4 regions of the Klebsiella quasipneumoniae subsp. quasipneumoniae genome follow, and region 1 is predicted to be linked to each of the others. Evidence: predicted binding sites of a transcription regulator. Region 1 holds the regulator's gene; each other region holds the start of a gene.

Region 1 (7,447 bases):
GGCGATCCGCATGTGCTGCTGACCACCTCGGCAGGTAACATTGAGCTTGAGTTAAACAGCCAGAAAGCCCCGATTTCCGTGGATAACTTCCTGAAGTACGTTAACAGCGGCTTCTACAACAACACCACCTTCCACCGCGTGATCCCGGGATTCATGGTGCAGGGCGGCGGCTTTAACGAGCAGATGCAGCAGAAACAGCCTAACCCGCCGATCAAGAATGAAGCAGACAACGGCCTGCGCAACACCCGCGGCACTATCGCGATGGCGCGTACCGCCGATCAGGATAGCGCCACCAGCCAGTTCTTCATCAACGTGGCGGATAACGCCTTCCTCGACCATGGCCAGCGCGACTTTGGCTATGCGGTGTTTGGCAAGGTAGTCAAAGGCATGGACGTTGCGGATAAGATCTCCCAGGTCCAGACTCATAACGTCGGCCCATACCAGAATGTGCCGACTAAACCGGTTGTTATCCTCTCTGCGAAAGTGCTGCCCTAATCCTCCCGCGGCGCGGTGGTTTATCGCCGCGCCCGGTTGCCTCCCGGCATAACCTGTAATTGCTGCTTATACTTGTGGCACACAGGGGACGATAAGGGGGGCGACGATGCGTCCACTCACCGATAAGCAAAAATCCCGGCTCTGGGAACAGACACGTAATAGCAATTTTCAGGCCAGCCGTCGCCTCGAAGGCGTATCGGTGCCGCTGGTTACGCTGACTGCCGAGGAGGCGCAGGCTCGCCTCGCGACGCTGCGGAGGGAGTATGAGCGATAAATTTGGCGATGAACGCGATCCTTACCTCTATCCGGCGCTGAACGTCCTGCGCAACCGCCTCGGCATCCGCCAGGCTAAAACGCTGCAGCAGGCTGCCCTGGAGATGACGTCCCTGCGGGCGGCCACCCTGCCGCTGGGCCCGCGGGTGCGCGGCTTACCCTATCTGTGCGCTATTCATCATCAGCTGTATCAGGATCTGTTTGACTGGGCGGGTAGGCTGCGTGAAGTGAACCTCTACCTGGGCGATACGCCGTTCTGCCACTTTGCCCGCATCGAAGAGGAGGGGAATGCCCTGATGCAGGCTCTGGAGCAGGAGGATTATCTCTGCGGCCTGCCGCGGGATACCTTTATCGAACGCCTGAGCTGGTTCTATGGTGAAATTAATGTGCTGCACCCTTTTCGTCTCGGCAATGGCCTGACCCAGCGCATTTTCTTTGAACAGCTGGCGATACATGCCGGCTATCTTCTTGACTGGCGTGACGTCGATCCTGCCGCCTGGAGCACCGCCTGTCAGCAGGGCGCGATGGGCGATCCGGACCCGCTGGCGGCGATCTTTCGCAAAGTGGTAAGCGAAGCGCGGGAATCTGAGTAGAATAGCCCGGTTTGATTGTTCCGGAGCCGCTATGATCCTGCTTATCGATAACTATGACTCTTTCACCTGGAATCTGTATCAGTACTTTTGCGAACTGGGGGCGGAAGTGCTGGTCAGGCGCAACGATGCGTTGACGCTGGAGGAGATAGCGTCGCTGGCGCCGGAGAAGATAGTGATTTCGCCTGGTCCCTGTACGCCGGATGAAGCGGGGATTTCCCTCGCGGTAATCCGTCACTATGCAGGGAAAACGCCGCTGCTGGGCGTCTGCCTCGGGCATCAGGCGATAGCCCAGGCGTTTGGCGCGACCATTGTGCGGGCGGCGCAGGTGATGCATGGAAAAACCTCGCTTATCGAGCATAACGGCGAAGGGGTGTTTCAGGGGCTGAATAATCCTTTGACGGTGACCCGCTATCATTCGCTGGTGATTGACCCGCCGACGCTGCCGCCTGAGTTTATCGTCACCGCCCGCAGCGCCAGCGGTGAGATTATGGGGATCCGTCATCGCGACTGGGATCTCGAGGGCGTGCAGTTCCATCCGGAAAGCATCCTCAGCGAACAGGGCCATCAATTGCTGGCGAACTTTATTAAGCGGTGATTTCGGTTGCCATTGACTGATTTTTTATGCATATTTTGTGATTAGATTATCATAATCGCATCTGCATAACGAAGAGGGATGGGCAAGACATGGCAACTGAACAACCGGCAATCACCCGCGCCACATTCGATGAAGTTATTTTGCCAATTTATGCACCGGCAGAATTCATCCCGGTAAAGGGAAAAGGCAGCCGCGTCTGGGATCAGCAGGGCAAAGAGTATGTTGATTTCGCCGGCGGTATCGCGGTGACGGCGCTCGGCCATTGCCACCCGGCGCTGGTGGCGGCGCTCCACGAGCAGGGCGAAACGCTGTGGCATACCAGCAACGTCTTTACCAATGAGCCAGCGCTGCGCCTGGGACGTAAACTTGTCGATGCCACCTTCGCCGAGCGAGTGGTGTTTATGAACTCCGGTACCGAAGCCAATGAAACGGCCTTTAAGCTGGCGCGTCACTATGCGGTGACCCGCCATAGCCCGTACAAAACCAAAATCATCGCTTTCCATAATGCCTTTCATGGTCGCTCCCTGTTTACTGTCTCCGTCGGCGGGCAGCCGAAGTACTCCGATGGTTTCGGCCCGAAACCGGCGGATATTGTCCATGTTCCCTTCAACGACCTGCAGGCGGTAAAAGCGGTGATGGATGACCACACCTGCGCGGTGGTGGTGGAGCCGATTCAGGGCGAAGGCGGCGTGACGGCAGCGACGCCGGCGTTCCTGCAGGGGCTGCGCGAACTGTGCGATCAACACCAGGCGCTGTTAGTCTTTGATGAAGTGCAGTGCGGAATGGGGCGTACCGGATCGCTGTTTGCCTATATGCACTATGGCGTAACCCCGGATATTCTCACCAGCGCCAAAGCGCTGGGCGGCGGTTTCCCGGTCAGCGCCATGTTGACTACCCACGAGATCGCCAGCGCCTTCCATGCGGGTTCCCATGGCTCAACCTACGGCGGCAACCCGCTGGCCTGCGCGGTCGCCAACGCCGCTTTCGATCTGATCAATACCCCGGCGGTGCTGGATGGCGTGAACGCCAAACGCGAACTGTTCGTCAAACACCTGCAGCAGCTGGATGCCGAGTTTGATCTGTTCAGTGATATTCGCGGGATGGGCCTGCTGATTGGCGCCGAACTCAAGCCGCAGCACAAGGGCCGCGCGCGTGATTTTCTCTATGCCGCTGCGGAAGCCGGCGTCATGGTGCTTAACGCCGGGCCGGACGTGATGCGTTTTGTTCCCTCGCTGATCATCGAAGAGCAGGATATTGCCGAGGGGATGGCGCGCTTTGCCCAGGCCGTGGCAAAGGTGATTAACGGCTGATCTTCCGCAGCCAGATGCCGTGATGCGGCCGCTGACGCCATGCCACTGACGAAATGGTGTGCATGGTGTTCAGATGGCCCAGAATGCGTTGCAGATGCTGCTCCAGGGTGCTTAACGGACCGATCGGCACCTCGCTTTCCGGTGACTCCATAATATTGACATCCCCTGCGCTGCCGGGACCATCGCTGTCCAGCCGCTGCTGACAGCGCTGCAGGGCAATCTCACAGGATTCGAGATAGCGCTGGGCAAGATCCGGGGTGAGCATCGTATGCTCCCGGGCCAAAGTGGTCATGGCGTTGATGTGTTCGACGATAAACTGGCTGTGCGTCACCCATAGCTTCATATCTTCCAGGTAGTGGGTATTAAACCCGGGCTCCTGCATCGCCTGATTCAGGGAGTTGTAGAGCGCGTTGTGCGCCTGATTGACGCGCATGCGCTGGTAGGCCAGCGCGGGCGCTTTGGGGTCGGGGCTGAGGATCAGGCGAATCGCCTGCTGGTCGGCCTCCAGCGCATCGTGGGCGTTTTTTTTCAGCAGGCCGCTCTGCCACTGCGGCCACAGCCAGACCATCCCGCCGAAGGCGATCAGGCAGCCGATCAGCGTGTCGATCAGCCGGGCGATAATAAACTGTTCGCCGTTGAGCGTCAGAAGCTGCAGGGTATATACCGCCGTCACCGTAAACCCCACCATCGCCCAGCCATAGTGTTTGCGGATGATCAGATAGCTGAGCAGTGTGATCAGCAGCATCCCGCTCAGGGTATAGCTCTCCGGAACGTGAAAGTGCAAGGTCAGCCCGGCGATGATCAGGCCGGCGAGCGTCCCCGCCGCCCGGTGGACAATACGAACCCGCGTGGCGCCATAGCCATTCTGTGTCACGAAGAGGACGGTCATCAGGATCCAGTAGGGCTTCGGCAAATGCAGGGCGTTGCCCATCAGGCTGGCGATGCTCAGCATCACGCTGATGCGGGCGGCGTTGCGCAGCGCGGGGGACTTCAGCGACAGATAGTTCTTTAGCGCGGGAAACAGCGGTAAACGACGCTCTTTGTCAGCCATCAGATCCCGGGCATACAGTGGGCGCTGGGTATGCAGCACCCGGGCGATGCGGCTGAAGTGCCAGGCGCAGAAGTGGCCGACCGGGTTATCCGGATGCTGGCGGGCGATCTTTTCCAGGGCGCCGATCTGTTTATCCATCTGGAAACGCTGCGGAAAACGATGATAGAGCATGTCATCCGCCAGCACCCGCAGGCGGGCGGCGACGGTCTGCGCGTTCCAGCGGATCACCGCTTCGGCATGGCTGCGCTCAACCAGCTTTTGCACCTCTTCCGGCTGATGCAGGCTGACCGAAATATGCTCCTGTAGATCCAGCCCCATCTGGAACGCTCGCAGAAGACGTTTGTGGTCGTTACGTTGGTTGGCGGCCAGCATATGCATCTGCTGATAGCACTGGGTGATTAAATCGACCACCTTCTGCTGGCGGATGAGCAGCGGCGGCAGGGCGGTCGAGGGATCGGTATGCTGGGTCAACAGGCTATATTTGGCTTCGCAATAATTGGCCAGTTCCCGGTAGAGCAGACTGAGCGACTCCCGCAGCGGCTGTTCGCGCCACAGCCAGAACCAGAACCAGTTAAACACGCCGTACCATAGCGTGCCGAAGGCGTAGATCAGCAGCGGCTCCCAGACGGGCATATTGCCCGCCAGGCTCAGGGTAAAGATGGCGGCGATCAGCGACGCGGGCAGCAGGCGCGCGTGCAGCGAACTGATTTCCGCGGTGACGCCGAGCAATAGCGCCAGGCCGCTGAGAATAAGCGGCAAAGGTATGGTCTGGGCGAGCAGCAGCTGCACCACCAGGCTGCATCCGGCAAACAGACAGCCGCCGATAATCAGACGCTTAAAAAAGCGCTTATGCGGAGTGTCGAGACCGGCGATGTTGCAGCAGGCGGGAACTAAGGAAAACAGGAGTCCCTGCTGGAGATGGCCGAGCAGAAGACCGATGGCCACAGGCAGACACAGCACCAGCGTTTGCCGCAGTGCATAGTTGACTTCCGGGTGGTAAATCAGCCTGCGCCACATGAGGGAAAAACAAAAACGGCGTACTGCAGGAGCAATACGCCGCTTAGCAACTTAACGGGTGCCGTAGACGACGATAGTTTTACCGTGGGCGGAAATCAGGTTCTGATCTTCCAGCATTTTCAAAATACGGCCAACGGTTTCACGAGAGCAGCCGACGATCTGACCAATTTCCTGACGGGTAATTTTAATTTGCATACCGTCCGGGTGGGTCATGGCATCGGGTTGCTTCGCCAGGTTCAGCAGCGTCTGGGCGATACGGCCCGTCACGTCGAGGAAGGCGAGGTTGCCCACTTTCTCAGACGTCACCTGCAGACGGCGAGCCATTTGCGAAGAGAGACGCATCAGAATGTCCGGGTTCACCTGGATCAGCTGACGGAATTTCTTATAAGAGATCTCGGCCACTTCACATGCGGTTTTCGCCCGTACCCAGGCGCTACGCTCCTGACCCTCTTCAAACAGGCCTAATTCACCGATGAAATCGCCCTGGTTGAGGTAGGAGAGGATCATCTCTTTACCTTCTTCATCCTTGATGAGTACAGCCACGGAGCCTTTAACGATGTAGTACAGCGTTTCTGCTTTCTCACCCTGGTGGATCAGCGTGCTCTTTGATGGGTACTTATGAATGTGGCAATGAGACAAGAACCATTCAAGGGTAGGGTCTGTTTGCGGTTTGCCAAGCACCATGCGCGGTTATCCTCTGTTATAAGCTATCTCCGGGCGCCGACACTACACGGCGTCCGGGCATGCAATCGTATTGTTTCCCTATACCTGGGAAGCTGGCTGATGATTTTTCGACAGCCTGTAATGTGAACTCCTCTGCATACATGCAGTACATCAATGTATTACTGTAGCATCCAGACTGTTTTAGCATAGCTTTCGCCGCATGTCTCCTGGTGTCTCGCTTCAGCATGACGCAGGTCGCCTTCCGTTGCGAGAATTGTTATGTGCGCGTAATCTGACAGGAATATTGCGATACTGGAGTTAAATTTTATGCAAGCGCGTGTGAAATGGGTTGAAGGGTTAACCTTTATCGGGGAGTCCGCGTCAGGACACCAGATTCTGATGGATGGCAACTCCGGAGATAAGGCGCCCAGCCCGATGGAGATGGTGCTGATGGCGGCGGGCGGTTGCAGTGCGATCGATGTGGTCTCTATTTTGCAAAAAGGTCGTCACGACGTGACCAACTGCGAAGTGAAGCTGACCTCTGAGCGTCGGGAAGAGGCGCCGCGCCTGTTCACGCATATTAATCTGCACTTTATCGTCACCGGTAAGGCGCTGAAAGATGGCGCAGTCTCCCGTGCGGTGGATCTGTCGGCAGAGAAATACTGCTCGGTGGCGCTGATGCTGGAAAAAGCGGTGAAGATCACCCACTCCTATGAAGTGATCGAGGCGTAGTCTTCGCCTGCTGATGTGAATGATCTCAACCCCGGCCTGGCCGGGGTTTTTTCTGTTAGCCGATCTTTCGGCCTTCCATCAGACGCTCGACCAGCGGCGCCATAATAAGCTCCATCGCCAGCCCCATTTTACCGCCCGGCACCACCAGGGTGTTCATGTGCGAAATAAACGAGCCCTGTAGCATCGCCAGCAGCCAGGGGAAGTCGATGTTCTGCAGATTGCGGAAATGGATCACCACAAAGCTCTCGTCCAGAGAGGGGATCGCTTTCGCGGCAAACGGGTTGGAGGTGTCCACCGTCGGCACGCGCTGGAAGTTGATGTGGGTGCGGGAAAACTGCGGGGTGATGAAGTTAATGTAATCTTCCATCGATCGGACGACGGAGTCCATCACCGCCTCCCGGGAGTGGCCGCGTTCGCTGGTGTCGCGAATGAGTTTCTGGATCCACTCCAGGTTAACGATAGGCACGACCCCGACCAGCAGGTCGACATGGCTGGCGACATCATGCTGCGGCGTGACAACCCCGCCGTGCAGCCCCTCATAGAACAGCACGTCCGTCGGCTCCGGCAGCGGCTGCCATGGGGTGAAGGTTCCCGGCACCTGATTCCACGGCACGGCTTCGTCATAGGTGTGCAGGTATTTACGCGACTGGCCTTTGCCATGGCGGCCATAGTCGACAAAGGTCTGCTCCAGCAGGCCGAAGTCGTTCGCCTCCGGGCC
Region 2 (7,447 bases), 2.2 Mb from region 1:
GCCTCGATGGAGGCCCAGCAGCGCTTTGCGCCGCAAAAGCGCCCGTATCTCATCTCCCGCTCCGGCTGCGCCGGGATGCAGCGCTACGTCCAGACCTGGAGCGGCGATAACCGCACCAACTGGGATACGCTGCGCTATAACATCCGCATGGGGCTGGGCATGAGCCTTTCCGGGCTGTTTAACGTCGGCCACGACGTCGGCGGTTTCTCCGGCGATAAACCTGAGCCGGAGCTGTTCGTGCGCTGGGTACAAAACGGCGTGATGCACCCGCGCTTTACTATTCATTCGTGGAATGACGACCAGACGGTCAACGAAGCCTGGATGTATCCGGCCGTCACCCCGGCCATTCGTTCCGCTATTGAGCTGCGCTACCGCCTGCTGCCCTATCTGTACACCCTGCTGTGGCAGGCGCATGCTGACGACGAGCCGATGCTGCGCCCGACCTTCCTCGATCATCAGCACGACGCGCAGACCTTCGCCGAATGCGATGACTTCCTGCTGGGCCGCGATCTGCTGGTGGCCAGCGTGGTCGAGCCTGGCGCCCGCCAGCGTGAGGTGTGGCTGCCGGATAATCAGGCCGGATGGTACGATTTCTACAGCCACCAGTGGTTCGCCGGCGGCCAGTGGGTCACCCTCGACGCGCCGCTGGAAACGCTGCCCCTGCTGGTGCGCGCCGGGGCCGGACTGCCGCTCAGCGAGCGCATCCGTCATGTTGCTGCGCAACAGGACGATCGCCGCGAACTGCAGCTGTTCCCGCTGAAAGGCGTCGGGACCACTTCGGGTCTGCTGTTTGAGGATGACGGCGAAAGCTGGGGCTATAAACAGGGCGATGCGCTGTGGCTGGAGTGGGAAATGGCGTGCGACAGCAGCACTATCAACCTGAAGGTCAACGCCCGCGGCAATTATCGCCCGGCGTGGAAAGCGCTGAAGCTGTCATTACCGGCGGGAGAAAAACGCAAACTGCTGGTGAATGGCGTCGAAGGAACGGAGTGGAGGCTCTGAGCATATGCCGGGCGGCGGCTTACGCCTCGCCCGGCCTGGATTTAATAATGTTCCCGGATGGCGCTACGCTAATCCGGGCTACAAACTGGTGGCCTCAAAATCCCCGGTGGCGCTACCGCTTACCGGGGCTACAGCACTGTGCGGTTTGGTAGCCCGGGTAACGGACAGTTTCAGTAACCATGGGTACAAGATAGAGCTCTTAAGCTCACAATGGCACGGACCGTAGGCCGGATAAGGCGCAGCCGCCATCCGGCGCGAAAGTGGCTCTTTACCCGCGGTTATTGCCCGGCGGCGCTACGCTTGCGCGGGCCTACAGATCACATGCCAGGCGTAGCCCGGGTAAGGCGTAGCCGCAACCCGGGTAACGAAGCGGGATTACTCGATACCTTTGCTGCGCAGGTAGTCTTCGTAGTTGCCGCTGAAGTCGATCACCCGTTCCGGGGTAATCTCCAGCACGCGGGTGGCCAGCGAGCTGACGAACTCACGGTCGTGGGAAACGAAGATCAGGGTGCCCTGATACATCTCCAGCGCCATGTTCAGCGATTCGATGGATTCCATATCCAGGTGGTTGGTCGGTTCATCCATTATCAGGATGTTTGGCTTCTGCATCATCAGCTTACCAAACAGCATGCGGCCCTTCTCACCACCGGACAATACTTTCGCCGGCTTCTTGATGTCATCCTGGCTAAACAGCAGTCGGCCAAGGATACTGCGCACCGCCTGCTCGTCGTCGCCTTCCTGTTTCCACTGGCTCATCCACTCGAAGACCGTCAGGTCGTTTTCGAACTCGTACTCATGATCCTGCGCGTAGTAGCCGAGTTGCGCATTTTCAGACCATTTCACGGTGCCGTTGTCCGGCTGCAGTTCACCCACCAGGGTTTTCAGCATCGTGGATTTACCCACGCCGTTGGCGCCCAGAATGGCAATCTTCTCGCCCACTTCCAGCAGCAGATTGACGTTTTTGAACAGCGGACCGTCTTCAAAGCCTTTGGTGAGGGCTTCCACTTCCAGCGCGTTACGGAACAGTTTCTTATCCTGCTCGAAGCGGATAAACGGGTTCTGACGGCTGGAGGCTTTAACCTCTTCCAGCTTGATATTGTCAATCTGACGCGCGCGCGAGGTGGCCTGACGCGATTTAGAGGCGTTGGCGCTGAAGCGGCTAACGAAGGACTGCAGGTCAGCAATCTGCGCTTTTTTCTTGGCGTTGTCCGCCAGCAGACGTTCACGCGCCTGGGTGGCCGCCGTCATGTATTCATCGTAGTTGCCCGGATAGACGCGCAGCTCGCCGTAGTCCAGATCCGCCATGTGGGTGCAAACCATGTTCAGGAAGTGACGGTCGTGCGAGATGATAATCATGGTGCTGTCGCGGTCGTTCAGCGTCTGCTCCAGCCAGCGAATGGTGTCGATGTCCAGGTTGTTGGTCGGTTCATCGAGCAGCAGAATGTCCGGGTTAGAGAACAGCGCCTGCGCCAGCAGGACGCGCAGCTTCCAGCCTGGGGCGACTTCGCTCATCGGGCCGTAATGTTGTTCAACCGGAATGCCCACGCCCAGCAGCAGTTCGCCCGCGCGCGCTTCAGCAGAGTAGCCATCCATTTCGCCATATTTCACTTCCAGGTCGGCCACTTTATAGCCATCTTCTTCGCTCATCTCGGCGAGCGAGTAGATGCGATCGCGCTCCTGCTTCACTTCCCACAGCTCGCCGTGGCCCATGATGACCGTATCCAGCACGGTGAACGCTTCAAAGGCGAACTGATCCTGACGCAGCTTACCGATGCGCTCGTTCGGGTCGAGAGAAACGTTGCCCAGCGTCGGTTCGAGATCGCCGCCGAGGATCTTCATAAAGGTCGATTTACCGCTGCCGTTGGCGCCGATCAGACCATAACGGTTGCCGCCGCCAAATTTAACGGAGATATTTTCGAACAGCGGCTTACTGCCAAACTGCATGGTAACGTTGCTGGATACTAGCACGGGGATATCCTGAAAAAAGAGTATGAGGGGTGTGATACAGCAGACATTATGCCAGTAAATGACGCACTTTTCACGGTCTGCGGTAAATTCCGCCGCGGCGCTTGTGCTAAGGTCTTTGTCAGATGCGCCAGAGACCTGCGCGCAAACCGTTATTCTGTACGTGATGATGAGGAGTCCCATGACCACCAGCCAACCGCGACATCCGGCCTTTTTATCCCTGCAGGGCGGCATTAATTTTCGCGACCTGGGCGGCCAGCGCGCCGCCGACGGACGCCGGGTACGCAGCGGCAAGCTGCTACGCTCCGGTGCGCTAAACCGGCTAACGGCAGAGGATCTCGACCACCTGGATACCCTGCCGCTCAGCCGGGTGCTCGACTACCGCGACCCCGGTGAAGTACAGCGCACGCCGGACAAACTGAGCCCGCTCACCCACTATCTCAACGCGCCGGCCAATCCGCCGATCGGCGAGGTCAACGCGAAGGTCACCGAGCTGAATGCCGCCACCCTTAATGCGCTCAACGGCGAGCAGTTTATGCTGCAACTCTATCGCCAGCTGCCGTTTAACAATCCGGCCTATCGCCAGCTCGCCGCATGGCTGGCGACCCCTTTCGACGGCGCCTTGCTGCAACACTGCGCGGTCGGTAAAGATCGCACCGGCGTCGGCTGCGCGTTAACCCTGTTCGCCGTCGGATGCGACAGCGAGACGGTGATGGAGGAGTATCTCCTTACCCATGGCATGCTGACGCAGGTGGAGGCCTGGATGCTGGAGATGCTCGGCAACGACCTGACGGCCCAGGGGCGCCAGAGCCTGGCGGCCATCCTGACGGTGAAAGAGTCCTATCTCGCCGCCGCGCTGTCGGCTATTCAGCAGCGCTATGGCAATGTCGACGCCTGGCTGGCGGAAGAGTACCAGCTTACCGCCCCGGTCCGCGCGGCGCTGCAGGCCCGGCTGCTGGAAGACTAACCCTCGTCGCCCCGAACGCCAGGGCGCGGCAGCCGAGGCGACAGGGAAAAAAATGTGATTTCGTACACATCTGATTTACCTGTTCAGCGGAATGCACATATAATGCGCTCCCATCTACTGTCTCAATCATTAACAAAGGCCTGTGTGGCGTTGATTTCGCACACGACATTAAAAACTATGAAATTATCTACACTCTTAGCGGCAGCCTTCGCCATCGTAGGCTTTTGCAATACAGCGTCTGCTGTCACCTATCCTTTGCCAACCGATGGCAGCCGTTTGGTTGGTCAGAACCAGGTCATCACCATTCCGGATGATAACAAGCAGCCGCTGGAATACTTCGCGGCGAAATATCAGATGGGGCTTTCCAACATGCTGGAAGCCAACCCGGGGGTGGATACCTATCTGCCGAAGGGCGGTAGCGTCCTGAACATCCCTCAGCAGCTGATCCTGCCGGATACCGTCCATGAAGGGATCATCATCAACAGCGCCGAAATGCGTCTGTACTACTACCCGAAAGGCACCAACACCGTGATTGTTCTGCCGATCGGTATCGGCCAGTTAGGCAAAGACACGCCAATCAACTGGACCACCAAAGTCGAACGTAAGAAGGCTGGCCCGACCTGGACGCCGACCGCCAAGATGCATGCGGAATACGCTGCCGCCGGCAACCCGCTGCCAGCCGTCGTACCGGCCGGTCCGGATAACCCGATGGGCCTGTACGCGCTGTATATCGGCCGTCTGTACGCCATCCACGGTACCAACGCTAACTTCGGTATCGGCCTGCGCGTGAGCCATGGCTGCGTACGTCTGCGCAACGATGACATCAAATTCCTGTTTGAGAACGTGCCGGTCGGCACCCGCGTGCAGTTTATCGATGAGCCGGTAAAAGCCACCACCGAGCCGGACGGCAGCCGTTACATCGAGGTTCACAACCCGCTGTCGACCACCGAAGCGCAGTTCCAGGGCGGCGAGATCGTGCCGATCACCCTGACTCAGCCGGTACAGGCGATCACCAGCCAGTCTGATGTCGATCAGAACGTGGTCGAGCAGGCTATCCAGAACCGCTCCGGTATGCCGGTGCGTCTGAACTAAGTTCTGCATGACAATAAAAACGGCGGGCCTGATGCCCGCCGTTTTTTTTATCGGTGTTGTGCCGGGCTGCGGCTGACGCCTTGCCTGGCGACTGAACCTGACAACACCCTGGCCCTGCTAAGCGCTGCGCCAACCGGGGCCCCCGGTCTAGCCGTTATTCACCAGAATAATCCCGCCATGGTCGTAGCGATAGTGGCAGTGGGCGTACTCCAGCGGCGTGCCGTCTTCCAGATAGATAACCTGCTCCACCTCCAGCACCGGATCGGTGGGCTCGCAGTGAAGATGCTGTTTATCCAGTTCATCCGGCTTCATCGCCCGCACCACGCGGTAAGATCCCATCAGCTTCAGCCCCAGCGTCTCCTGGATATAGCGAAACACCGAGCTTTCCAGATGGCTTTTATTGAGCCCCGGCACCAGCCCCACCGGCATGACCGTCAGATCCAGCGACACCGGTTCCCCGTTGAGCAACCGCAGGCGAACAAAGTCATACACCGGGGCATCGGCGTCGATCAGCAGCGAACTCTGCTCCTTGTCAGTGGGAAAACGCACCTCAAAGCGCACCACTTCGCTTTGTACCTCGCCAAGATGCTCCCAGGTTTTGGTGGCGCCGAAATAGTCGCTGCCTGGCAGCTCCCACTGCGACAGCTGAAGGAAATTTTTCCGCACAAAGGTGCCCTGCCCTTTGCGGGTATAGATCAGCCCTTCGACGATTAACTGGCGCATCGCCTGCTGGATGGTCATCCGGCTGGTGCTGAACTCTGCCGCCAGCGCAAACTGGTCAGGTAACGGCGCGCTGGCAGGATACTGCTGGCTGATGATCCGTTTTTTTATTTCCCGCGCGATTTGCAGATACTTCGCCGTCATTCCCCGGTCCTTATACATTCAGTGAGTGCTGGCGGGCAGGATCCACGGCCTGACCGCCAGAACACCATTACATCACGTCGCCATTGCTGTGGATCACCTGCTTCAGCCACGCATAGCTCTTCTTCGGCACCCGCCGCAGATCCTTGAGGTCATGGTTCTCGCGATTGACGTAGACCACGCCGTAGCGCTTACGCATATCGCCCTGCGAGCTGAGGATGTCGATTAATCCCCAGCCGAGATAGCCGATCACCTGCGCCCCATCCTCAAACATGGCCGCTTTCATGGCGTTGATATGGTCGCGATGGTAGGCGATGCGGTAATCGTCGGCAACCGGATGTTCACCGTCCCACGACTCAATCACCCCGATGCCGTTTTCAATCGGGAACACCGGCAGGCGCCAGTCGTTATAATAGCGGGTGATGATGGTCCGGAAGCCCAGCGGATCGATCTGCCAGTTCCATTCTGTCGCGTTCAGGAACGGGTTATCCTGATTGCCAAACAGCATATAGTTGTTGACCGCCGTTCCCGGCGGGATCGCGTCGCTGTTCAGCGTCCGGCTGGCGTAATAGCTGAACGCCAGATAATCGACCTTCACCGTCGCCATCAGCGCGAGATCCTCCGGACGATAGATATCATCGAACCCTTCGGTGGCGACAAAATGCATCACTTCCGGACTGTAGCCCTCCCCGGCGTAAGCCCGCAGCAGGTTCTGGTTTAAAAACTCGTCCAGCTGCTGGGCGCACAGGATATCGCGTGGTTTGCAGGTCGCCGGATAAACCAGGGCGTGGGCCAGCATCCCGCCCATCAGACACTGCGGCTTCGTCTGATGCAGGTGATCGGTCAGATGGACGTGCGCCATCATCACATGATGCTGGATCAGGTACAGCTCGCGCAGGGTCTTCTCCCCCTGCAGGTAGCCGGAAATCAGAAACGCTTCCGGCGAATGGTACAGATTCTGTTCATTAAAGGTGAGCCAGTATTTCACCTTGTCGCCATAGCAGGCGATCATCTTCTGGCCATAGCGAATAAAGGCGTCCATCACCCGGCGGTCGGTAAATCCGTTGTAGCGCTCCGCCAGCGAGAGCGGCATATCGAAGTGGTACAGACAGATCATCGGCTCGATGCCGCGGGCGATCAGTTCATCAATAAACTGATGGTAGAAGGCGATGCCCTCTTCATTGAACTCGCCGTCTCCTTCAGGGCACACCCGGCTCCAGGCGATCTGAAAACGGTAGCAGTTCATGCCCAGATCCTGCATCAGATCGAAATCTTCCCTAAAGCGATGATAGGAGTCGGTCGCCACCTTCCAGTCGGAAGCGAATTCTGCCGGTTGCCGGATATCGTACACCGACATCCCCTTGCCGCCCTCGTTCCACGCTCCCTCCGTCTGCATGCTGGAGACGGAATTACCCCATAAGAAATCTGCCGGTAGTCTGTTGTTCATCCTGCGCCTCGATATATGACTAGTCATTTAAATTTCATGACTAGTCATATATCGAAAAGCGAACGGATGCGCAAAGCCAGGGATCGTTTTCTGTGAGCCGGGCAAAAAAAGAT
Region 3 (7,447 bases), 800 kb from region 1:
GCTAAATGAACACGTGTTCACAGCAATAAAAAATGCCCGCAACAGCGCTGTCAGGTAGCGAATATGAGTTATTTAAAGATCTCCGGCCTTAAAATTTGTTATGGCGATAAAGTGGTTTTACATAATATCGATCTGGCGGTCGAGCAGGGGGAGATGATCGCGCTGCTCGGTCCTTCGGGATGTGGAAAAACCACCCTGCTGAATGCCCTCTGCGGTTTTATTCCGGTGGAAAGCGGGGAGATCTCCATCGCCAGCCGAGCGATCACCCATCAGGCGCCGGAGCAGCGCAATATCACCATGGTGTTTCAAAGCTACGCCCTGTGGCCGCACCTGACGGTGGCGCGCAATATTGGCTATGGCCTGAAGCTGCGCAAATGGCGCGGGGCGGACATCACACGGCGAGTGGCGGAGCTGCTACGGATCGTCAATCTCGACGGGCTGGCTGACGTGAAGGTGACTGAACTGTCGGGCGGCCAGCGGCAGCGGGTGGCGCTGGCGAGGGCACTAGCGATAGAGCCTCAGGTGCTGGTGCTGGATGAGCCGTTATCTAATCTGGATGCCAAAGTGCGGCTCAATGTGCGCCATGAAATTAAATCTCTGCAAAAGAAACTCGGCTTTACGTCGTTAATTGTCACCCACGATCAACAGGAGGCATTAGTGATGGCGGACCGTATTGCAGTATTAAACCAGGGGCGAATTGAGCAAACCGGTACGCCGCAACAAATATATCAGCGACCCGCGACACCCTTCGTCGCTGATTTTATGGGCGCCGATAATAAAATAACCTCTGATGAAATATCTGCTGCCGCAATATCCGGTTTATCCGCAGCTCAGCAGGGTGAAAAAGTCATTTATTTTCGCAGCGCCGATGCCACGCTCGGCGAATTAACGCAGCCCGCGCCGCAGGAGGGGCTCGCCCTGGAGGGGATGGTGGAGCAAAGCGCGTTTCTGGGCAATCTGTATCGCCACAGCGTGCGCTGCCATGACCGCCTGCTGCAGGCCGACTCCGCTCAGTGCTGGCCGACGAAAAGCCGCGTCAGGCTCCATGTGCCCATGCCGGCCCTCCATATTTTTCCTTTACCACTATCACAGTGATATCAGCGTGTTCATTCTGGGGACAATCCATGTTTACTAAGACGAAAGCAGCGATCTTAACGACCCTCTGCCTGAGCGTTAGCGCCCAGGCCGACACCTTTCTTAACGTCGCTACCGCGGGCGATCAGAATATGGTGGATTACGTGAAAACCTGGCTGGGGCCAAAATTTGAAGCCGCTCATCCCGGCGTCAAGGTGCGGGTGATCGGTACCGGCCCTGGCGACGCCGGGTCGAATAAAATCAGCGAGAAGTTGAGCGCCCAACAGGAGAGCGGCGCGCAGCAGTGGGATATCGACGTCGCCGTGGTGCATCAGAAGGCGGGGGGCGAACAGGTGGAAAAGGGATTGCTGCAAAAATATCGCCAGGATATTCAGACCGGCGGCATGGTGAGCTCGCCGAGCGCCACCCAGGCGCTCGGCGTTAACGTCGACGGATACGTCATGCCGATGTTCTTAAGCCAGACCGCTATCGCCTGGAACAGCGATCTCGTCAGTACGCCACCGGCGTCGTATGACGAGCTGGTCGCGTGGACGCAGAAACATCCGCAGGCTTTTGGCTATAACGGCATCAAGAACGGCATGTCCGGCGTTAGCTTTGTGGTGGGCTGGATCTACGCCTACGGGACCGGCGCCGAGCGCCTCTCCTCCGCGCCTTATGATAAAAGCGTCGAAAAGGGCTGGCAGCAGGCCTATGCGAAACTGAAAGCGTTTAATAAAAATGTCACTTTCACTCCGGGCAACGCCGGAACGCTCGATATGCTAAGTCGGGGAGAGATCGCCATGGGCCCGGTATGGGTCGACATGTTCTATAGCTGGAAAGATCAGGGCAAGCTGCCGCCATCGATTAAGCTCGCTTTACTGGCCCCGGGTATGCCGGGTCAGCCGATGTATTACGTCATCCCAGCGAAAGCGGCGAATCCGCAGCTGGCGCGCGACTTTATCGCGCTGGCCACCAGCCCGGAAGTGCAGGCGCAGGGGATCGTTAAGCAGTTCAACTGGTACCCGGGCATCGACGCCGGGCAGGTGAAGCCGAAGCTGGATGCGGCGACCTGGCAAAAGCTGTTTGCCGAAATTTCGCCTGAAGCCCTGGCGAAGTATGGCAAAAGCTTCCCGATCGCCCCCTACTTTGACGATATCAAAGAGGGTTACGAAAGCCAGGTGGCCAATTAACCCTTTTTCCAGCCCGGGTCGCCGACCCGGGCGCTTGCTTGTGCCAACGCCAGGTCCTTTATGTCCAGTTCATTGAAATACTTGCTGCTGGTTGCCCCGGCCGCGCTGATGATCGCGGTCCTGTTTTTGTATCCGCTGGGGTTTTCGCTGGTCTCGGCGTTTACCGCGCCGGGACAGTCGTTCACCCTCGATCATTTTCGCAAGGTCTATGCGCTTTACGCCAACGATGTGCTCTTTTCGCTGCTTATCGTGCTGATCTCAGTGGCGTTGTTAGCGCTGATCGCCATTACCCTCTCGGCAGTGATTGCGCTGTCGCCTTGCCGGCCCGTTGTTCGCCTGCTGGGTTTTTTGTATCGCTTGCCGCTGTTTATCCCCTTTATTGTCGTCGCCCAGATGATGCGCACTTTTCTCGCCAAAAATGGCCTGATGAACAATGCGCTGGTGGCGGCCGATCTGGTCAGGCCGCTGGAGACCCTCTCCTGGCTGGGATGGAAGGGAATTGTCATTACCTTTGTCTGGAAGCAGCTGGCCTTTGCTACGCTGTTGATCTGCGGAGCGATGGCGGCGCTGGAGCCGTCGCAGATCCTCGCCGCACGTAATCTTGGCGCCTCCCGGCCGCGGCTGCTGTTCGATATTATGCTGCCGCAGGTCCTGCCGACCATCGGAGTGGCGCTGGTGCTGTCGACGGTAACCATGATGTCGGTGCTGTCGGTACCGCTGATGATCGGCGTGGGGACGCCGACGATGCTGACCGTGGATATGGCGTTTCGCGTCAATTCCTATGGTGATTACGCGGTGGCGAATGCGCTTGGCGTGGTGTCGCTGGCGATCTGCGGCGCGCTGTCGTGGTTTTACCTGCGCCACAGCCTGCAGCAAAAAGGCGGTGAAGGATGAAAGCGCTGCACCTTGCTTCCTCTCCGTCATGGTGGGTAAGAGGACGCCGTAAAGTGAACGCCAGCCCGGTGCTGCAGACCCTGCTACTGCTGTTTATGCTGCTGGCGATGTTTGGCCCGCTTCTGAACCTGTTGATCTGGACCGTAGCGGAAAGCTGGTATTTTCCCCATTCGCTGCCCAGCCAGTGGGGCCTGAAGTACTGGTATCAGGTCTTCAATCCGTACAGCGATGTCTCCAGCTCGCTGTTAACCAGCGTACTGATCGCCCTGCTGTCGGTGGTGGTCTGTTTGCTGATTTCCGTTCCCGCCGGCTATGCGCTTTCCCGGCGGAAAATGCCGCTGCGGGTGCTGTTTATGCTGCTGTTTCTCCTCCCGCAGGCCTTTCCCAACCTGACGGTATACATGAATATTGCCCGTTTGTTTTACCAGTGGGGCTTGAACGGAACTATCGCGGGGGTGGTGCTGGTGCATAGCGTCCACGGTCTGATGTACTCGGTGTGGATCTGTGTGGCCGCGTTTTCAGCCATCGACCCGCTGCTGGCGCGGGCATCGCGTAACCTGGGCGCCGGACCGATGTATACCTTCTGGCACATCGTGCTGCCGCAGGCGGCGCCGGGGATCGTTGCCGCGAGCATCTTTGTTTTTCTGGAGTCGTTGGATGAGTTTACCGGCACCTTCTTCGTCGGGGCGCCGGATGTCACTACGCTGCCGCTGCTGCTCTATAACGCCAGCATGTCGGGTAACTATCAGGTCTCGTCGATTACCGCGCTGATTTTACTGGCGCCATCGCTGCTCTTTATGGTGGTGATCCATAAATTTATGCGTCCGGAGATGATGGCAAAACTGGGGAAATAAGGGCTGCAGAAAACGAAAAAGCTTCCCGGTGGGAAGCTTTTTAACCTCAGGTCATCATCATTGGCCATTCTGGCGGTGTCTGACTCATGACTTCAATCATCACATCTTTGATATTGCCCCAGATTTTGGCAATATCGAGCAGGGTGATGCCGAGCAAACCGGTGGCGAACCAGCAGGCGGCGGCAAGGCCGAGGCAGCTGCAGATCACCGCCAGACCGGCATAATCGCTTTTGCGAAGTTGGATATTCAGTGAACTGGCAAGAAACATCAGTACCGCGCTCACCAGGGGCCAGCGCAACAACACAACACTGGTAGTAATGGAAGCCATTAACCTGTCCTCAAAGAAAGTCGGGGAGCCATGGACGACCTGGCGCGACTGACGATGGCATAGCGCTCTGGTCTCAACTGGCGTACTAGAGAGTGATGAAACGCCATTTCTGTTTCATCAACTTGTGTGAACTATATCACACTTGGCGCTTTATTCACCAGTCAAAAAATGAGCTTTCGCTGCGCTTAATAACAATGTTATTAATGTGGATATTAGTAAGTAACCTCCGATGATCTTATTTTCATTCTCTTGCTAATGATTATTATTCTGCGGGTTTTATTACTTGTTCTTGTTTAATACACGGAGAAACCGAGTCAGAAGCGCGTCTATTCTTAATCTTGGCGGAATATCTTCCGAATACCTGATAAATAAGTATTATTCTTCCCTGTCAGTGGTAAAGCTGACGCCCGTGAGGGCTGGCGGAAATCGGCTGATGTCTATCGCAGTCGCGATTGCTAACGTGTTTGGGCTACCTTAATTAAGGCATATCGCATGGATGTAAGCGTAAATGGGTGACAGTACGCCGCATAAGGCGCTAAGGCTCATCGGAACGGGTTTGGTTATTTTATTGCCAGTGGTACTGGCATTGTGGTTTGCCCAGCTGCGGGCAAAAGCCGAAACCATTGATCAATTACACTCATTTTCGCAGCTGGCGCTGCAAAAAACGGAAATGGTCATCCGCGAAGCGGATCAGGCCCGGGCGAAAGCCAGCCAGTATCGCGGGGAGCTGTGCTCAGCGGACCATCAGCGTTATTTATTGCATATCGTTCGCGGCCTGCTGTATGTGGAAGATCTGATCTACGCTAACGGTCAGCGCTTTATCTGTTCAACGTCCGTTCATCAGCAAACCGGCTGGCGGATGCCGGCGGCCAATTACACCAAAAAGCCGGATGTCGCGATTTACTATTACCGGGACACGCCGTTTTATCCCGGCTTTGCCATGAATTATATGCAGAAGGGACCCTATGTGGTGGTGGTCAATCCCTTCTCGTTCAGCTCAGTGATCGCCAGCGATCGCGATTTAGCCTATGGCGTGTTCGATACCAAAACCAACCTCTTTTTCTCGGTTAGTAACAATGTCGAGCCCGCGGAGCTCCATGCGTTAATTCGCGAAGGCGATACCTTTTTTAATCAGAATGGCCGGGTGTATACGATAGCCCGCTCTGCTATCCGGCCGATCGCCGTCATTATGTCCACCTCGCGGGCCAGCTATTATCACAACTTTTGTGACCAGGCCAGCCTGACGCTGCCGCTGGGGATCATCTGCAGTATTTTACTGGTGCTGGTGTGGTCGCGCACCCGCCGTCAGTATCACTCGCCGCGCAATATGCTGCAGCGGGCTCTGAGCTGCCGCCAGCTGCGCCTGCACTACCAGCCGATTATCGATATTAAAAATAACCGCTGCGTCGGGGCGGAAGCGCTGCTGCGCTGGCCAGGGTTTGACGGTCCGGTGATGAACCCGGCGGAGTTTATTCCGCTGGCGGAAAATGAAGGCATGATTGCCCAGGTGACGGACTACGTGGTGGATGAGCTGTTTTACGAAATGGGAGAGTTTCTTGCCAGCCATCCGCAGCTGTACGTGGCGATCAATCTCTCTGCGTCGGACTTCCACTCGGCGCGGCTGATTTCACAGATCAGTGAGAAAGCGCGCAGCTATGCGGTCTGTATCGGGCAGATCAAAATCGAAGTAACCGAGCGGGGGTTTATCGACGTACCGAAGACCACGCCGGTGATTCAGGCGTTCCGCGAAGCGGGCTATGAAATTGCCATCGATGATTTCGGCACCGGCTATTCGAATCTGCATAATCTGCACGCCCTGAATGTCGATATCCTTAAAATCGATAAAACCTTCGTTGATACGTTGACCACCAACAACACCAGCCACCTGATTGCCGAACACATCATCGAGATGGCGCGCGGGTTGCGTCTAAAGACTATCGCGGAAGGCGTGGAGACGCCTGAGCAGGTAAGCTGGCTCTACAAGCGCGGCGTGCAGTATTGCCAGGGCTGGCTGTTTGCGAAAGCGATGCCGGCGCGGGAGTTTATGCAGTGGTTAGCCAATGCGCCCGCGCCCGTGAACGTGCCTCAGCCGTCGCGTCACGCGGAGATCTGATGGCGGTAGTCGCTGGGGGTGCGGTCGAACTCCCGGCGGAAGACTCGCGAGAAGGTTTGCTGCGAGACGTAGCCCAGATCCATGGCGATATCAAAGATCGGCCGCTGGGTGGTTCGCAACGCCTCCGCCGCCAGCAGCAGACGGCGCTGACGAATATAATCCCCCAGCGTCTGATGCATCACGGTGCGGAACATCCGCTGCAGGTACCACTTCGAGTATCCTGACTTTCTGGCGACTACATCAATGTTAAGTGGTTGATCGATATGTTCATCAATCCATTCAATCAGTGTTTGAATAATATCCTGATGGGACATAAAGCGGCCTCTCTCAATTCTCGATTCGTCGTTTTGTCTGCGGGCGAGTATAATTCCTCAAGTTAACTTGAGGTAAAGCGCTTTATGGAAAAGAAATCACCCCGCATCAAAATGCTGCTGACGCCCGGGGAAGTGGCAAAACGAACCGGCGTGGCGGTCTCGGCCCTCCATTTTTATGAGAGTAAAGGGCTGATCCACAGCCAGCGGAATGCCGGCAATCAGCGGCGCTACCGGCGCGATGTCCTGCGCGCGGTGGCGATTATCAAAATTGCGCAACGTATCGGCATCCCGCTGGCCACCATCGGCGACGCGTTTGGCGTGCTGCCGGAAGGGCACAATCTCAGCGCAAAAGAGTGGAAAATGCTGTCATCCCAGTGGCGCGAGGAGCTGGACCGGCGTATCCACACCCTGACGGCGCTGCGCGACCAGCTCGACGGCTGCATCGGCTGCGGCTGTTTATCGCGGCGCGACTGCCCGCTACGCAACCCGGGCGATAAACTGGGGGAAGAGGGGACCGGCGCCCGGCTGCTGGAGGAGGAGTGATAAAACTAAAGCGCCACAACTGGGCGCTTTAGTTGTTTTCCGGTCTTGGTCTTTCGCATTATCTCGTTGGTTCACGAGAGGGTTTCCCCCGACGTCGACGTCCCTCAGTATTGCGCAATCTGTTGATGGAGGTTCCG
Region 4 (7,447 bases), 1.0 Mb from region 1:
TCCGATGAGTTTCAGCCGTTACTGAATACCGAAGGCTCGACAAAATATGTCCGCGCCGACGTCAGCCATTTTGAGCTGAAAAAGCTGCGCCGTGGGGATTATTCGCCGGAACTGTTTCTCGATCTGCATGGGCTCACCCAGCAGCAGGCCAAACAGGAACTGGGCGCGCTGATTGCCGCCTGCCGCCGCGAGCATGTGTTTTGCGCCTGCGTGATGCACGGGCACGGTAAGCACATTCTCAAACAGCAAACCCCGCTGTGGCTGGCGCAGCATCCACACATCATGGCTTTTCATCAGGCGCCAAAAGAGTACGGCGGTGACGCCGCACTGCTGATTCTGATTGAGGTCGAGGAGTGGCAACCGCCGGAGCTGCCTTGACGGCGAGCTCCGGGGTCGTCAGATGGCGTTGGCCATCTTGAGATTGCAGGGGCTTTTCTGCCAGAGGTATTCACCCTTGCCGTCGGCGTCCAGATTAACGCAGGCGATAGCCGAGGTGGTGAACATCGGGGGCGTTTCCCCCGGGCACAGCTCTGAGACCAGGTACCCCACCAGCGGCAGGTGGGAGACGACCAGCGCCGTCGCCACGCCTTCATTTGCCAGCGCCTGCAGATAGGCGCTCACCATTCCCACATCGCCGCACGGCGTGAGTTCCGGCATCACGTCGACATGTTTCGGCAGGTTCATGCACTCCCCAACAATATCCAGCGTCTGTTCCGCACGCAGATAGGGACTGACAAGAACGCGCTCAATATCCACTTTTTGACCTTTCAGCCAGGTTGCCATCTGACGAGACTCATCACAACCGCATACGGTTAATGGACGAACCGAGTCGCTGGCTGCATCGAGGGCAGCGTCGCCGTGACGCATAATAAAAACTTGCATATTGCACCGCTTTTGTTAACCAGAAGCACCGTAGTTTGGCCTGCGAAGACAATACGCAGGTGACCCGGTGGCCGGGCATTGTGCCTGATCCATTCAACGAATGAAACGCTGTTTTTTACCTCAATGGCGTAAGTATAGTCAATGATTGTTTACAAAACAGCCAATCAACAGCGTCATCCGCAGCCGGATTTACCTTCTTTGACCATAACTTAGGTCATCCGTTCATCCGCTGGCCAAAAGGTGGTCCCCTGTTCGGCCATGCGTAATAAAGTGTCACAGGGTGTAAAACGTGGGCCGTACTGGGCGGCCAGGCGCTGCAGGATCGCGGCAACTTCACCCGCGCCGATAGTATCCATATACCGGAACGGGCCGCCAAGAAATGGCGGAAACCCTATACCAAATACGGCGCCGATATCACCATCGCGCGCGCTACGGATAATCTGCTCATCAAAGCAGCGCGCCGCCTCGTTAAGCATCATCATCACACAGCGCTCCGCCACCTGCTGCGCAGACAACCGCGACTGGGGGCGGTCGATGCCCAGCAGCGGATAGACTGCCGGGTCGGGCCGTTTTTTGCTTTTACGCCCTTTTGTCTCATAAAGATAGAAACCACGATTATTTTTTCTACCTTTGCGATCGTCCTTCAAAATCGCGTCAATGATGTTTGCAGGCGGGCTGAAACGCTCTCCAAAGGCATTCTCCAGCACGGGAATAATTTTGGTGCTGGTATCAATACCCACTTCATCCAGCAGTTGAACCGGTCCCACCGGGAAACCGAATTTCACCAGCGCCTTATCAATCACCTCAACCGGTTCTCCCTCCACCAGCAGGCGCATCGCTTCATTTATATACGGCGCGAGGATGCGGTTTACATAGAAGCCCGCTTTGTCCGCCACCACGATCGGCGTTTTCCCCTGACGTTTAGCCAGTTGCACCACCGTGGCGATGGTCTGCGGATCGGTTCCTTTATGCGGGATCACCTCAACCAGCGGCATTTTCTCCACCGGACTGAAAAAGTGCAGGCCGATCACCCGCTCAGGGTGGCTGGCATGGGCGGCTATATCGCCTATCGGTAACGACGAAGTATTCGAGGCAAAGATAGTCTGCGGCCCGCCGTTTTGCTCCACTTCACTGACCATCCGCTGTTTCAGCGCCAGGTCCTCGAATACCGCCTCAATCACCACGTCGCGATGGGTAAAGCCCTGATAGTCGGTAGTGCCTGTGATCAGCGCCAGTTGACGATCGCGCTCGCTGGGGCGCAGTCGACGCTGGCGAACCTGTTTGTTCAGCAGATCCCAGCTGTACTTTAAGGCGTGGTTGATCCCGCCCGGCTGAATATCTTTGATTCGCACCGGCAGTCCGCCTTTACAGGCAGTCACATAGGCGATCCCCCCGCCCATCAGGCCGCCGCCCAGGACGGCAACGCTTCTCAGCGGAGCGGGTTCCGCCTCGGCGCCACGGTCTTTTTTCAGATCGGTACTGGCAAAGAAGATCGATCGCAGCGCCTGCGACTGCGGGGTCATCGCCAGTTCGCCAAACGCGCGGGCCTCTTCGGCGTAACCGCTGCTGCAGCCATGGGCCAGACCATTCTCGACGACCTGCAAAATTCGCTTCACCGCCGGGTAGTTGCCCTGGGTCTTGCGCTGCGTTTGCTTGCCGACGTACTGGAATAACAGATGGCGACCCAGGGGGCCCGCCAGCACGCGTTCGCGAACAGGCACCTCGCGGCTGGCCGGGCGCCCCTTCAGCGCCAGCTCCACCGCCGTCTGCAGTAAAATTGTCTGCGGCACCACCTCGTCCACCAGACCGGCCTTCAGCGCCTGGCGCGGCCGTAACTGCCTGCCGGTGAGCATCATATCCAGCGCCGTACTGACGCCGATCAGCCGCGGTAAACGCTGCGTCCCGCCGGAACCCGGCAGCAGGCCAAGCTGTACCTCCGGCAACCCGAGTCGGGTTTTTTCGTCATCGCTACAAATGCGGCCATGGCAGGCCAGCGCCAGCTCCAGTCCGCCGCCCAGACAAGCGCCATGGATGGCGGCAATGACCGGAATCGACAAGCCATGGATCTCGGCCATAATCTGCTGCCCCTGGCGGGCCAGCGCTTCCGCCTCCTGCGCGCTGCGGCAGCGGGCAATCATGTTGATATCTGCGCCGGCGATAAAGTTATCGGCTTTGGCGGAGATAAATACCACGCCGCGCACCGACTTATCGTCGCGTATCTGGCGTATCAGTCCCCGCACCTGATTGCCGAACTCGGCCTTCAGGGTATTCATTTTTTCACCCGGGGCATCGATGGTAATCACCGCGATGTTGTCCGCACGGACTTCAAGCTTAAAAGCGGAAACCGTATCCATTATTCAGCCTCCACAATCATCGCCGCGCCCAGACCGCCTGCCGCGCAGGCCGTCACCAGACCAAATCCCCCTCCCCGTCGCCGCAGCTCATGCAGCGTCTGGGTGATCATCCGCGCGCCGGTGGCGGCAAAGGGATGACCGTAGGCGATAGAGCCGCCGAGGACGTTAAATTTACTCTCATCCACCTCACCGGTGGCTTGCGCACGCCCCAGCACCTCGCGGGCAAAGCGGTCGCTTGCCAGGCACTGAAGATTGGCCAGCGTCTGCGCGGCGAAAGCTTCGTGCATATCGATAAGCGTGAGATCTGCCAGCGTCAGGCCAGCGCGCTCCAGCGCCAGCGGCGTGGACCATGCGGGCCCCAGCAGCATATCCTGCCAGACGTCGATGGCGGTAAAGGCATAGCTGCGCAGATAACCCAGCGGCGTCAGACCCAGCTCTTTGGCCCGCGACTCGGTCATCAGGATCACCGCCGCCGCGCCATCCGTCAGCGGCGTGCTGTTGGCGGCGGTAACGGTGCCATGTTTACGGTCGAAGGCCGGGCGTAACTTTTGGTAATCTGCGAGGGTTGAATTTTTACGGATGTTGTTGTCCTGCTCCAGCGGCTCGCGGAAGGGGGGCGCATAGGCGGTCATCACCTCCGCGGACAGCTTTCCCTCTTCCCAGGCTTTAGCCGCCAGCTGGTGTGATCGATGCGCCAGCGCATCCTGTTGTTCCCGGCTTATCCCCCAGCTTTTCGCCATCTGTTCGGCGGTATCGCCCATCCGTAAGCCGGTTGAATATTCCGCCACCGCCGGGGGAACCGGCAGCAGGTCGCGCGGCCGCAGGCGGGAAAACAGCTTTAGTTTCTGGCTCAGCGTGCGGGCTTTGTTCGCATCGACCAGCGCGCGGGCCAGCGTTTTGCTGACGCCGACAGGCAGCACAGAGGAGGAATCGGCACCGCCGGCGATACCGGCGCGGATGGTGCCGGCCATCAGGCTTTCAGCGACATTCGCCACGGCCTGGAAGCTGGTGGCGCAGGCGCGACTGACGCTGTAGGCGTCGGTGTGCACGCTCATTCCGGTACCGAGCACAATTTCCCGGGCGATATTCGGCGCCTCCGGCATCTGCACGACCTGACCGAAGACCAGCTGTTCAATGGCTTCCACAGGAATATCGCTGCGCGCCAGCATTTCGCCAACCACCATTTTTCCTAAATCAACGGCAGGAACGCCATGAAATGCCGTCGCCTGACGCGCAAACGGCGTGCGTAACCCTGTGACAATGGCAATGCGATCGCCCTGACGGGTGATAAGCGGTAATGCCTGACTCATAACTCTCCCCTGTTAACCAAGACAACCAAGTGGTCTGACCTGATAACATTGTTAACTAATTTTTTACATTAAGCCAATCGGGGAAGCGAAAAATTGCGAGCCAAAACACATTGAACAGAAAAGATAACGCCCCGTTCACGGGGCGCTAAGCGGAGGGATTAACGCAGACCCAGCTGGAAGATGAGGGATTCGGCTTCACAGCTAAACACAAAATCGATATCCAGCTTTACGCCGCCGTCAACGTCGGCGAAGACGGGATTAATTTTGCACGGTTCAGATTCCACACTGCGGGCTTTTTCGCTCAGCGCGGCGAGCATTTGCTCTGCTTCCGCACGGTTGGCGAATACGCGGCTGTATGAGGCGGTGCAGTCGGTGTTGTCGACAATGGTCCCAACATCCATACAGCAGCAAACCGGGGTTTCATCAGCGCTACATTTACTCATCGTAGATTTCCTCTGGATATGCACCTGCGGTGCCAGACAATTAATGTGCCTATTTTACGCCCGCCCTCCGGTTTGCCTCCAGCCGAGAATCGCTATCACGGCGTTAAGTGACAGAAATCACACTTAAAAATGATCTAAAACAAAAATCACCTTTTCTCCGTCGCCTTCCCCCCGACAATTTTGCCAGCTGGATCGCGTTTCTGTTATCACAATTGAAAAACTTCATAAACAAACTTGCAACAACTCATCTGGTCAGACCTATACTCAGCGCACTGGTCTGATTTCTCTGTTGTACCGCAGACCCTACACTTCCGCGCTTCTGTTACGGCATGTAACATAGTTTAAAAAAAAATAACTCAATGAGGTTATGGGCATGAGCCAGAAAACCCGCTTTACCCAATCTGCCCTTGCAGTGGCTGTCGCACTTGTTTCCACCCAGGCCTGGTCAGCAGGCTTCCAGCTCAACGAATTCTCTTCATCAGGGCTGGGTCGGGCCTATTCCGGTGAAGGGGCTATCGCAGACGATGCAGGCAATGCCAGTCGTAACCCGGCATTAATTATGATGTTTGACCGTCCGACTATGTCGGCGGGCGCCGTTTTTGTCGACCCGGGCGTCAATGTCTCCGGGACTTCCCCCACCGGCAAAAGCCTGAATGCGGACAATATCGCCCCGACGGCGTGGGTACCCAACTTCCACTTTGTCGCGCCGATTAACGATCAGTTCGGCTGGGGGGCGTCCATCACCTCCAACTACGGCCTGGCAACAGAGTATAACGATGATTATGCGGCCGGCAGCATGGGCGGTAAAACCGACCTGACTACGGCTAACTTCAACCTGAGCGGCGCCTATCGCCTCGACAGCAACTGGAGCTTTGGCTTAGGTTTCGATGCGGTCTACGCTAAGGCGAAGATCGAGCGCTATGCAGGCGATCTGGGCCAGATTGTCGCTGGCTCTGGCGCGCTGCCGCCGGCGCTGGCAGGCCAGGTGGCGAAGATCCCAGCCGACACGCAGATCGCCCATCTTAACGGCAATGCGTGGGGCTTTGGCTGGAACGCCGGTATCCTCTATGAGCTGGATAAGAACAACCGCTACGGTTTAACCTACCGTTCCGAGGTCAAGATCGATTTCGACGGTAACTATCGCAGCAGTCTGCCAGCGGCCTATAACCAGATCCTTGGCAACTTCGGTCTGCCGGCGGGTACTAACGGCCAGACCACCGACGGTTCACTGACCCTTAACCTGCCGGAAATGTGGGAACTGTCGGGCTATAACCGCGTGGCGCCGCAGTGGGCGGTCCACTATAGTCTGACCTACACCAGCTGGAGCCAGTTCCAGGAGCTGAAAGCCACCGGCAGCAACGGCCAGACGCTGTTCTATAAAGAGGAAGGCTTTAAGGACGCCTACCGCGTAGCGCTGGGGACGACCTATTATTACGACGATAACTGGACCTTCCGCACCGGTATCGCCTTCGACGACAGCCCGGTACCGGCCAACAATCGCTCCATTTCCATTCCGGACCAGGATCGCCTGTGGCTGAGCGCGGGTACCACCTACGCGTTCAACAAGGATGCGTCGGTTGACGTCGGGATTTCCTATATGCACGGGCAGCATGTGGAAATCAAGGAAGGCCCGTATACCTTCCGCTCCGAAGGGACCGCCTGGCTGTACGGCGCCAACTTCAACTACCGCTTCTGATAAGCAGCGCGCAACAAAAAAGGGTGAACATTATGTTCACCCTTTTTTTATTCGCAGATTACTGTGAATCGATATCTTTCAGTTCATCCTGAATGGCCTGGGCGTTCGGATTGTCCGCCGGGGTCAGCTTACCGCCGTTGGCGATAAAGTCATGACGCTGGAAGTAAGCCTCACGCACCAGAATGTAAGGATCGGAAGACTGACGCAGCAGGCCGTCGGAATCCAGCAGCTGAGCGCGCGTCTCAATCCCTTCTACCGCCCATTTGCCGATTGACATCGGCCAGGTCAGCCAGGAAAGCACCGGATAGAGGCCATCGGCCATATCGCCGCCTTCGTCACGCAGGGTAAAGCTGCCGTAGAATGGCAGTTGCACATACGGACCATAGCCGACGCCATAGTGGCCGAGCGTACTGCCGAAACGATGCGGTTCAACGCGCTGCAGCTGCGGATTAGCCATCCCGGCGACATCGATCAGACCCCCCATCCCGAGGATGGTGTTCAGGAAGAAGCGGGTAAAGTGGACCATACCTTTATACGGGTCGCCCTGCAGGAAGGAGTTCACCATCACCGCCGGCTCTTCCAGGTTGCTGGTGAAGTTGCTTAAGCCATTGCGCGCCGGCTGCGGAACATAGTCACGCCATGCCACCGCGACGGGACGAAGCACGTAAGGATCAACCACGTTAAAGTTGAAGTCAAACATCGTGCGGTTAAACCCTTCTAACGGGTCTGAGCGCCCCTGCGGCCGATCGCCAGAGCTGGAAC

What was found. Region 1 encodes CRP, which controls carbon source genes, mostly activating them, when cyclic AMP is high. Its sites were predicted from a motif close to ATGTGANNNNNNTCACAT; they were not measured.
Region 2: a site for CRP is predicted at 3,987-4,004, ahead of ldtB (L,D-transpeptidase). Genes of this name have one in related genera too.
Region 3: a site for CRP is predicted at 4,465-4,482, ahead of LGM20_RS23800 (YjcB family protein). Genes of this name have one in related genera too.
Region 4: a site for CRP is predicted at 5,095-5,112, ahead of LGM20_RS07200 (YfcZ/YiiS family protein). Genes of this name have one in related genera too.

Annotation. Positions count from the first base shown of each region.
Region 1 covers NZ_CP084876.1:419,332-426,778, forward strand. The annotation lists gene ppiA (peptidylprolyl isomerase A) at 1-495, shown strand, start outside; gene LGM20_RS01920 (YhfG family protein) at 602-769, shown strand; gene LGM20_RS01925 (putative adenosine monophosphate-protein transferase Fic) at 759-1,361, shown strand; gene pabA (aminodeoxychorismate synthase component 2) at 1,393-1,956, shown strand; gene argD (bifunctional acetylornithine/succinyldiaminopimelate transaminase) at 2,046-3,266, shown strand; gene LGM20_RS01940 (YccS/YhfK family putative transporter) at 3,256-5,334, opposite strand; gene crp (cAMP-activated global transcriptional regulator CRP) at 5,386-6,018, opposite strand; gene LGM20_RS01950 (OsmC family protein) at 6,325-6,729, shown strand; gene LGM20_RS01955 (phosphoribulokinase) at 6,785-7,447, opposite strand, start outside.
Region 2 covers NZ_CP084876.1:3,576,491-3,583,937, forward strand. The annotation lists gene LGM20_RS17275 (glycoside hydrolase family 31 protein) at 1-1,002, shown strand, start outside; gene LGM20_RS17280 (ABC-F family ATPase) at 1,378-2,970, opposite strand; partial or broken gene LGM20_RS17285 (tyrosine-protein phosphatase) at 3,019-3,934, shown strand; gene ldtB (L,D-transpeptidase) at 4,112-5,026, shown strand; gene LGM20_RS17295 (GntR family transcriptional regulator) at 5,174-5,890, opposite strand; gene LGM20_RS17300 (glycoside hydrolase family 1 protein) at 5,958-7,334, opposite strand.
Region 3 covers NZ_CP084876.1:4,963,640-4,971,086, reverse strand. The annotation lists gene LGM20_RS23820 (ABC transporter ATP-binding protein) at 64-1,095, shown strand; gene LGM20_RS23815 (ABC transporter substrate-binding protein) at 1,125-2,264, shown strand; gene LGM20_RS23810 (ABC transporter permease) at 2,325-3,158, shown strand; gene LGM20_RS23805 (ABC transporter permease) at 3,155-4,012, shown strand; gene LGM20_RS23800 (YjcB family protein) at 4,059-4,340, opposite strand; gene LGM20_RS23795 (EAL domain-containing protein) at 4,849-6,453, shown strand; gene soxS (superoxide response transcriptional regulator SoxS) at 6,438-6,767, opposite strand; gene soxR (redox-sensitive transcriptional activator SoxR) at 6,852-7,310, shown strand.
Region 4 covers NZ_CP084876.1:1,452,875-1,460,321, reverse strand. The annotation lists gene smrB (endonuclease SmrB) at 1-378, shown strand, start outside; gene sixA (phosphohistidine phosphatase SixA) at 397-882, opposite strand; gene fadJ (fatty acid oxidation complex subunit alpha FadJ) at 1,092-3,236, opposite strand; gene fadI (acetyl-CoA C-acyltransferase FadI) at 3,236-4,546, opposite strand; gene LGM20_RS07200 (YfcZ/YiiS family protein) at 4,705-4,989, opposite strand; gene fadL (long-chain fatty acid transporter FadL) at 5,363-6,685, shown strand; gene mlaA (phospholipid-binding lipoprotein MlaA) at 6,744-7,447, opposite strand, start outside.